2 regions of the Lawsonibacter sp. LCP25S3_E2 genome follow, and region 2 is predicted to be linked to the other one. Evidence: predicted binding sites of a transcription regulator. Region 2 holds the regulator's gene; the other holds the start of a gene.

Region 1 (4,461 bases), on a different contig from region 2:
TTGATTTAATTTGAATGATAATGAAAACTCCCAAGCCCAGTTCAAATTCAAATGGGTTTGGGAGTTTTCGTTATGGTATTTTTACGGGATGATCTCGATGCTGAAAACATCCGCGATGGGTATACACTGCCGGTCCGCCATCTGGATCACGCCGTTGACCGCGTCGATCCGCTTGACCGATCCGGTGACAGTTTGGTAGCTGCCTCCGTCCTTTCGCTCATCCGGCACAAAGTAGGTGATGGACGCAGTGGGCCTGCCGGGAAGCAGCTCCTGGAGACGCTGCAATTCCGCGTCCACTCGCGCCATTTCGTATTCGTCCAGTTCGACACGGCGGTCCGTCAGCCGCCCGGTTTCCGCAATGGCGGCGCTGTGACCAGTCAAAGCGGCAAAGGGTGAAAACTGCGCCGCACGGTCATAGAGAGACATCCGCGGATGTTTTGGCGAATCCGGATGGGGCAAATGGATAATGTCTTCATATTTTCTGCTCAAGCCCTATGCCCTCCAATCTGCTTATTCCGTTCTTTGGCGGTGGCGCCATCCAGATAGCTTCCGCCATTCAAAATAGCATTCTTGCCGAACTTCTTTTTAATGTCGAGCATGGCTTCCTGAATTTTGCGCTCCCGCTCCAACTGAGCCGATTCCTCCTGCAGTCGTTGCTCCTGTACCTCGATATTATCGAACAGGTTAAACTGCACCGGAGCTTCCGGCTCCTGCTGTGCCGTATCTTCGCCCACCAGCCGATTAGCTGTGATGGTAAGCCTGCGGATAGACAGCCTCGGGTTGACTTTTGCATTATAAACGCCAAGAACAGCGTCTGTGATGTTCCGAGCCGAAGATGTCTTTCTCGGCAGGTTTGCTGTTCCGTGGGTGTGCTTGGGGATCTTTCTGCCATAGCGGTCTGTCACAATCTCGCCGTGATAGCTGCCGCCTGCTGTGTTTTCAATGTCATACCCCACAGTCAGGGTCACCTGATCCGTCACCAGCTTCTTTTCCAGCAGATCCAACGCGACAGATTCCGCCATTTCCCGCACCACCAGCCGAGCTTTCTCAAAGGAATAGGGGCATTGCAAGACCTGTCCGGAGCAGATGCTGTTCGTTTCCGGCCGGTATGCCTTGATATCCTGCATTCGGCACGGCTCCCAGCCCCATGCGTGGTCGATGAGGAGTTCAGCGTTGATGCCGAACATCCGATAGAGCAGTTCTTCATTATAGTATTCGTTCGGCTTGCCGATAGAGCACCTTGCAACATCCCCCATGGTGTAGATGCCGATGGCTTCCAGCTTCTTTGCATAGCCGCGCCCAACACGCCAGAAATCCGTCAGCGGACGGTGCGCCCAGAGCTGCCTGCGGTAGCTCATTTCGTCAAGCTCCGCGATGCGGACGCCATCTTTGTCTGGCTGGACGTGCTTCGCCATAATGTCCATAGCGACCTTGCAGAGATAGAGATTGCTGCCGATGCCCGCCGTGGCTGTGATGCCTGTGGTATGCAGGACGTCCGAGATCATAACCTTTGCCAACTCACGGGCGGTCATGTGGTAAGTTTGCAGATAGTTCGTCACATCCATCATCACCTCGTCGATGGAATAGACATGGATGTCCTCCGGGGCGATGTATTTCAGGTATACGTTGTAGACCTGAGTGCTGACCTGGATGTATTTTGCCATTCGAGGAGGGGCAATGAGATAATCTACCTCTCTGGATGGATCAGCCGCCAGTTCATTGGCGTTGAAGCTCTTTTCGGAAAGGCAGCCAGCTTTGCGCCGCCGTTCCGCGTTGATTTCCTTGACACGCTCCACCACTTCAAAAAGCCTCGCTCTGCCGGAGATGCCGTATGCCTTTAGGGAGGGGGACACGGCAAGGCAGATGGTTTTCTCCGTCCGGCTGGCGTCAGCCACCACCAGATTGGTGGTCAGAGGATCAAGCCCGCGCTCCATGCATTCCACGGAGGCGTAGAAAGATTTCAGGTCAATGGCGATATATGTCCGTCCGCTCTGCTGCATAGCGCGCCTCCTCATCCTTAGTGTCTATCAGTATATCATGCCACCGCAAATCGAACAACTGTTTGTGACAAACTTTTGAGAGGAAACTTGTGAAAACAGCCCATTTTCAAAACAAGGGCACCGTGTTACAATGATGCATGTTTGCGGAATGAGAGGGAAAACATGTTCTATACAACGGAAGAAGCCGCCATCGTCTGCGGCTTTCTGAACTTATATCTGGATCGGGCCAGCGTGGATGTCTCTGTGCGGAGACGCAACGCGGCATTCCAGCTTGGCGCTGCAACGGAAACGCTGCAGCCAGAGGACTACCGATGGGCGGAGAAAGTTCTCCACTTCCTTAAGCCCTGTTGGTGGCAACTGCATGAGGATCATCGAGCCTTGGAAAATGCGCTTTTGAAAACACATCTTTTAGCTCAGAAATAAAAACAGAGGGCCGCTCCTGTCTTGGTTGGAAGCATATTGCTATACCCGGATATGGAGCGGCCCTCATTATATTTTTTAAAGTTCTTTTGCTCAGTCCTATTCGACACTACTTCCCGGACTGTCGGGCGGTTGAACGAACCGGCGCCTGGCAGCGCCCATCGGGAATCTAACCCCTCAGAGGATCTCTCCGAGCTGCCCCCATTGCTTGCGGCTGTGGCTGGACAGAATGTACCATTATAGGCTGACGGGATCATTGCGAGACAGGCTGCCATGCCCGCTTTTGGCTGAATGAGTTTCGCTCTGCACCTTATTGGCCGTTCATTGACATCGGAGTAATTCCGATGCAGGTGGTCTTCGCGCATCCGCCGCATCGCTGTTCCCCCTCGCCGGGGGACCGTCAACTGACGTTATTCGTCACCGGATATTCAGTTTTCAATGTTCACAAGAAGATTCTTTTCTTCTCGTATGTATACGGGAAAAAACTGGCATCTTAACAACCCTGCTCATCCAAATTATTTTTAATTTTTTTCAGGATGCGCTTTTTCCGCACATGAATGGCCTGCTGAGAGACCCCAAGCATCTGTGCGCATTCCTTTTCGGAGCGGTTTTTGAAGTAAAGCTCGTAGATCAGCTCATAATCCTTCGGCGGGAGCAGATCCAGAATATTACGCAGGGACTGGCGCACCATCTCCTCAATTGCCTGATTTTCAGGGGTGTTGTCATAATCAATAAATTCACGGAACCGCTCGTATGCGCTGGATCTTGAAGATGGCCTTGCTGCCTTTACCGGAGAACACACGCCTCTGCTCAACGAAGTGGGGGCGGAAAAGGTCCGTGCTTACCGAGAGGATCTGATCGCTACCGGTAAATACAATCCCATGCCAACGCCCATGAATACGATCCGCTATATCGATAAGCCCGTCAGCAATCTCAGAGTCTCAGCCGGTACAGGCAGTTTCTTGGATGAGGACAACTTTGAGATGGTCAGTTTTCCGGAAAACGCGGTCCCGGCGGAAGCGGATTTTGGCGTTAGAGTATCCGGCAACAGTATGGAGCCGGTCTACCATGACGGGCAGATCGTCTGGGTGGAGCGGTGCGAGACGCTCTCGATAGGCCAGGTCGGTGTGTTCGTCTATGACGGTGAGGGCTATTTGAAATCCTATGGGGAGCGTGAGCCTGACGAGAGCGACCGTGACGCATTTACGGACAGCTACGGAAGGCTCCACATGCAGCCGGTTCTGATTTCGTATAACAAAGACTATTCTGATAGGATCATTAGCCCGGAACGAGGATTTCGAGTCATTGGGCGTGTGCTGTAAGAAACTTTGAAAATTAAAATGCTGAGAGGCGGGGATTTGATGAACACGATTGCAATAGTGAGAGAGTTGGCAGATGAGCGGGGTCTTACGTTTTTTAAGCTGTCTCAGATATGCGATGTATCTCATTCGACCCTGAAAAACAGCGAACGCCGCGGCGGACAATTATCTGTCGACACAATTGAGCGGATCTGCGATGGGTTGGGCATTACCATGTCGGAGTTCTTTGCGAGGAAAGGTTAATACGCGAGAAAAGGTTAATACGAACACAGCCTTGCCAATTTGCCTTGAATTCGATATAATTACTTCATATCAAAGGCAAGCACAATGTGCTATGAGGAGAAATTACTATGAATAAGGCCGAATTGATTGCCACCATGATTGAGACCAGTGGCCTCTCTAAGAGGGATTGCGATGCTGCTCTGTCTGCGTTCATCACCACTATTGAGGGTGCTTTGAAGTCTGGCGATAAGGTGCAGTTAGTTGGCTTCGGCTCTTTTGAGGTCAGAGAACGCGCTGCACGTATCGGGCGCAATCCCCGTACCATGGAAACTGTGGAGATTCCCGCATCCAAGGTTCCTGTCTTCAAGGCGAGTCTGGCATTCAAGGACGCAATCCAGTAATTACAAAACACGGCCTGGGCTTTTGCCCCAGGCCGTGTTTTCAATATGTGAAACGATTATCCGCAAAGATGGCAATTATATTTTATTGATTTGATAGAC
Region 2 (4,461 bases):
CGGCAGATTTTCGCCAAGGTTTTTTGTCACGCAATTTGTTGCGACCTCTTGTTAAATCACAACCGCCTGTTCTGGGTTGAGATTTGATTTTAAACGCAAACCTAAGTGTTGGCCTAAAAAGGGCGCATCGACTTCAAAAAGGAAAGCACGCTTTTCGCGTGCTTTCCTTTTTGGGCTTTTCCACCCTTAATCAAATTTAAATCTCTGGAAACGGCTTCTCCACAGCCTTCCCTCCGCAGTAGCGCTGTACAATCTCTCCGCCGTCATAGAGGAACTGCTCCAGCCGCTCATAAGGACTGCGTTCCATCAGCGCATCCAGGGCTGTGGGACGAATCACCAGGGCATCAAACTGGAAGCCAGGCAAAAATGCTCCCACATCCCCCAAAAATTCCCCGCTTCCCCGCGTGGCCAGATAGAACGCTTCCCCCAGGGACAGGGGAGTTTCCTTCGGCCGCTGCATCCAGCGCACCTTAGAAAGCTGCACCGTTGCCGTCACGGTCCGGGCCATCTGCGCAGTGTTTCCACCCGCCACATCACTAGCCACACAGCAGCGAAGCCCCCGTTCCAGATCATCTCGCAAGGGCATAATACCGCTGGACAAGTTCAAATTGGACAAGGGGCAGTGGGCCAAGATTACCTCTTTTTCTCTCAGCAGCTCTTTTTCCTGTTGGGTCAAATGGATGGCGTGGGCCATAATGGTCCGGCCTTGGGGCAGCAGTCCAAAGTGTTCATATACCTGGGTGTAAGTGGGAATGTCCGGATGGAGCTTGGCCACCCATTCCACCTCCCCCCGGTTTTCCGAGAGATGGGACTGCACAGGCAGCTGATACCGCTGTGCCAACTGCCCCAGACCATCCATCATCTGCTCTGTAGTGGAGGGCACAAACCGAGGTGTTAAAATATACTTTGTACGCTTCAGCTCCTCCCGGCTGCGGCAAATCAGCTCCTCTGTATCCGCCAGCGAAGCCTGCGTATCCTCCCGCAGGCAATCCGGAGCATTTCGGTCCATATTCACCTTCCCCACGAGCCCCCGCAAACCTGAGGCCTCTGTCAGCTCCATCAGCCGCCAGGCCGCCTGCTTATGAACGGTGGCGAAGGCTGCAAACCCCATGGTGCCGCTCTCCCAAAGCCGGTTTAAAAATGCCTTCCAAACCCGTGTGGCAAAACCCAGGTCTGAAAACCTGGCCTCCGTTGGAAACGTATACTGTTCCAGCCACGGCAGCAGCTGTTCATCATATCCAATTCCCCGGTTCACAATTTGGGGGGCATGAATATGAAGATCATGGAAGGCCGGAATAATGAGGCTGTCTCCCCAGTCCATTACCGGCTGGTCCCTATATTCCTCCGGCAGGGCATCGTAAAGCCCTACGACCCGTTCTCCCTGGGTCACCAACCATCCCCCGCGATGGACCTCCACCGTTCCAAACGTAGGTGTGTGGAGAAAATTCCCCTTTAAAATCATTGTGTTCTCCTTTCTGGAAGCTGCATATTTTGTGCCTTCGTCAACCCCTGCAAACGCACTTCCGTCTGTGCAGGAACACATCTTTTCGTTTTGCCTGCAAAAGGAAGGTATATTTTCCACGAATTCTCCTTTTTCTGCATTTTCTTGGAACGTTTGTTTGACATTTTGATGAAAGTATGATATACTTTTTCCACAAAAGCTGTCAATATCCCCTCTCGCTTGGAAAGGAGCTGCTCTCATGGCCAATTTAACCCGAAAACAGCAGCAAATTTATGATTATATCCTGTCCTTCACCTCAGAGCATGGATACCCTCCCTCTGTCCGGGAAATCGGCTCGGCCATGGGGCTCAAATCCCCCTCCACCGTCCACTTCCACATGAAGGGGCTGGAGGAGGCAGGTGTTATTGTCAAAGCCGAGGGCAAGACCCGAGCTATTTCCCTGCCCGGCGTGTCACTGGGCCCGGTGGCAGAGGAGCAGGATCCCCACGCCAACCAGATCCCTGTGGTGGGCAATGTGGCCGCTGGCTCCCCCATTCTGGCTCAGGAGTGTATCGAAGACTACCTCACCTTTGACACCCAGGGGTTGTCCGGAGAGCACTTTGCCCTGCGTGTGCGGGGCGAGTCTATGTTAAACGCCGGCATTCTTCCCGGTGACCTGGTGGTGGTTCACCGCCAGCAGGAGGCTCACAACGGTGAAATTGTCGTAGCCCTCTTTGAAGACGAGGCCACCGTCAAAACCTATCAGCTTCGGGATGGTCACGTGTGGCTCATGCCCGAAAACCCGGAGTATCTGCCCATCGACGGTGCCACTGCCGAGATCATTGGAAAAGTGGTGGCCGTGGTGCGCCGCTATTAACGTATGTCATAAAAACCGCCTGTTCCAATGGAACAGGCGGTTTTTTTAAAATTGAAATACTACGCCCACCACAGCCGCCATGGCAATAAACGCCACAGGGTGTATTTTCTTCAGCTTCTTATGCTGCATAGCCAGAAAAATCACAACCGACAGTAACATAACCGGCCAGTGGAAGGAAATCTCATGCTGGGACGTACTGCCCACCGTCCAGAACACCGTCATGGCCACCGACAGACCCGCAGAAGCGATCAGGGCCGTGGAGGCCGGGCGCAAGCCGTAGAACACCGCATCCACCGTTTTGGACTGGCGGAATTTCTGCAAAAATCCCGCAATGATAATAATGACCACAATCGAGGGCGTGATGAGACCCAGTGTTGCAATCACAGCCCCTGGAATCCCGGAGATGGAATAGCCCACAAAGGTGGCCATATTCACGCCCATGGGGCCGGGGGTGGATTCCGATACCGCGATCATGGTGGACAGCTGTGCATTGGTAAACCATCCAGTCTTTTCCCCCATACTCTGGAGGAAGGGCACGGTGGCCAGTCCTCCTCCTACGGAGAACAGCCCCACCTTCGCAAATTCATAAAACAGCAGCAGCAGTTTGATCATTTGCCCTCCCCTCCCTTCGCCAGGCTGTACAGGCGGCGGGCCGTGTAGCCCACTACGCCGGACAGGATAATGAGTCCGGCGGGAGAAAGGATGAAGCTGAACACCATCCCCAGAGGAGTACCGCTGTCAATGGAAATCAGGCCGCTTCCCTGTGCCAGAAGCAGCACGCCCACAAAAATGCCTACCGACACAAAATCCTTCAGGTTGGTCTTCCCCAGCTTTACAACGCTGGAGGCAATGAGTGCCACTACCGCAGCGTTGATGCCCACCAGAGCGTGCTGAACCACCGGATATTGGTCAAATTGGGAAAGAAAAGCGGCAATGATGGTGATGATCACCACAGAAGGAAATACAACGCCCAGAGTGGCGATGATCCCACCTAAGATTCCCTTATATTTAAAGCCGATAAATGTGGCGGTGTTCACCGCAATAATACCAGGGGTACACTGCCCCACAGCGTAGTAATCCGTGAGTTCCTCGTCCGTGGCCCAGTTCTTCTTCTCCACCACTTCCCGCTGGAGGATGGGCAGCATGGCATAGCCACCGCCGAAAGTGCAGGCTCCCATTTTGGCAAAGGTCAGAAACAAGTCCAAATAAATATTCAAGAAAACGCCCTCTTATACGTTGAACCGGAACAGGATGATATCTCCATCCTGCACTACATATTCCTTACCCTCAGAGCGAATCAGCCCCTTCTCTCTGGCCCCGTTCATAGAACCGCAGGCCATCAGGTCCTCATAAGAGACCACCTCGGCCCGGATAAAGCCCCGCTCAAAATCAGAGTGGATCTTACCCGCCGCCTGGGGAGCTTTGGTGCCCTTCTTGATGGTCCAGGCCCGGCACTCATCCTCTCCGGAAGTCAGGTAGGAGATAAGCCCCAGCAGCGTATAGCTGGCCTTCACCAGCCGGTCCAGGCCAGATTCCGCCACCCCCAGATCGTCCAGGAACATCTTCTTCTCTTCCCCGTCCAGTTCAGCGATTTCTGCCTCCAGCTTCGCGCACACAGGGATGACCTGTGCCCCCTGCTCAGCGGCCCGCTCCTCCACCTGGCGGTAGTAGGCCACCGACTCCGGATCCGAGAAGCCAGCCTCGTCCAGGTTGGCCGCGTAGATGACAGGCTTCAGGGACAGCAGCTCACAGTCGGGATACTCCCCGGCGATGTCCGCTCCCTCATAGGACCGGGCAGACTTGCCATCGTTGAGCCACTCCCGCAGCCCCTCAAAGTCTTCCACTTCCTGGAGGAACTTCTTGTCCCCCTTGGCCGCCTTCTTGGCCTTGTCAATGCGCCGCTCCACCATCTCCAGGTCGGCCATCACCAGCTCCAGATCAATGGTGTCAATGTCCCGGATGGGATCGGTAGACCCCTCCACATGGATCACATTGTCATCGTCAAAGCAGCGCACCACATGGACAATGGCGTCAGTCATACGGATGTTGCCCAAAAACTTGTTGCCCAGGCCCTCTCCCCGTGAGGCGCCCTTTACCAGCCCGGCAATGTCCACAAACTCAATGACAGCTGGGGTGGTCTTCT

Evidence for each region. The regulator LexA, encoded in region 2, represses DNA repair genes until DNA is damaged. The targets are predictions, from matches to a motif close to CNAACANNTGTTNG.
Region 1: ACTQ3R_RS03735 (Y-family DNA polymerase) is a predicted target of LexA. The motif match lies at 2,052-2,065, and genes of this name have one in related genera.

The regions. Positions count from the first base shown of each region.
Region 1 is NZ_JBQKJL010000003.1:468-4,928, reverse strand. It holds gene ACTQ3R_RS03740 (hypothetical protein) at 82-489, opposite strand; gene ACTQ3R_RS03735 (Y-family DNA polymerase) at 486-2,000, opposite strand; gene ACTQ3R_RS03730 (hypothetical protein) at 2,163-2,423, shown strand; gene ACTQ3R_RS03725 (sigma-70 family RNA polymerase sigma factor) at 2,914-3,222, opposite strand; gene ACTQ3R_RS03720 (S24 family peptidase) at 3,302-3,742, shown strand; gene ACTQ3R_RS03715 (helix-turn-helix domain-containing protein) at 3,761-3,982, shown strand; gene ACTQ3R_RS03710 (HU family DNA-binding protein) at 4,090-4,362, shown strand.
Region 2 is NZ_JBQKJL010000021.1:36,083-40,543, forward strand. It holds gene ACTQ3R_RS14230 (amidohydrolase family protein) at 197-1,462, opposite strand; gene lexA (transcriptional repressor LexA) at 1,701-2,318, shown strand; gene ACTQ3R_RS14240 (chromate transporter) at 2,364-2,930, opposite strand; gene ACTQ3R_RS14245 (chromate transporter) at 2,927-3,535, opposite strand; gene ychF (redox-regulated ATPase YchF) at 3,548-4,461, opposite strand, start outside.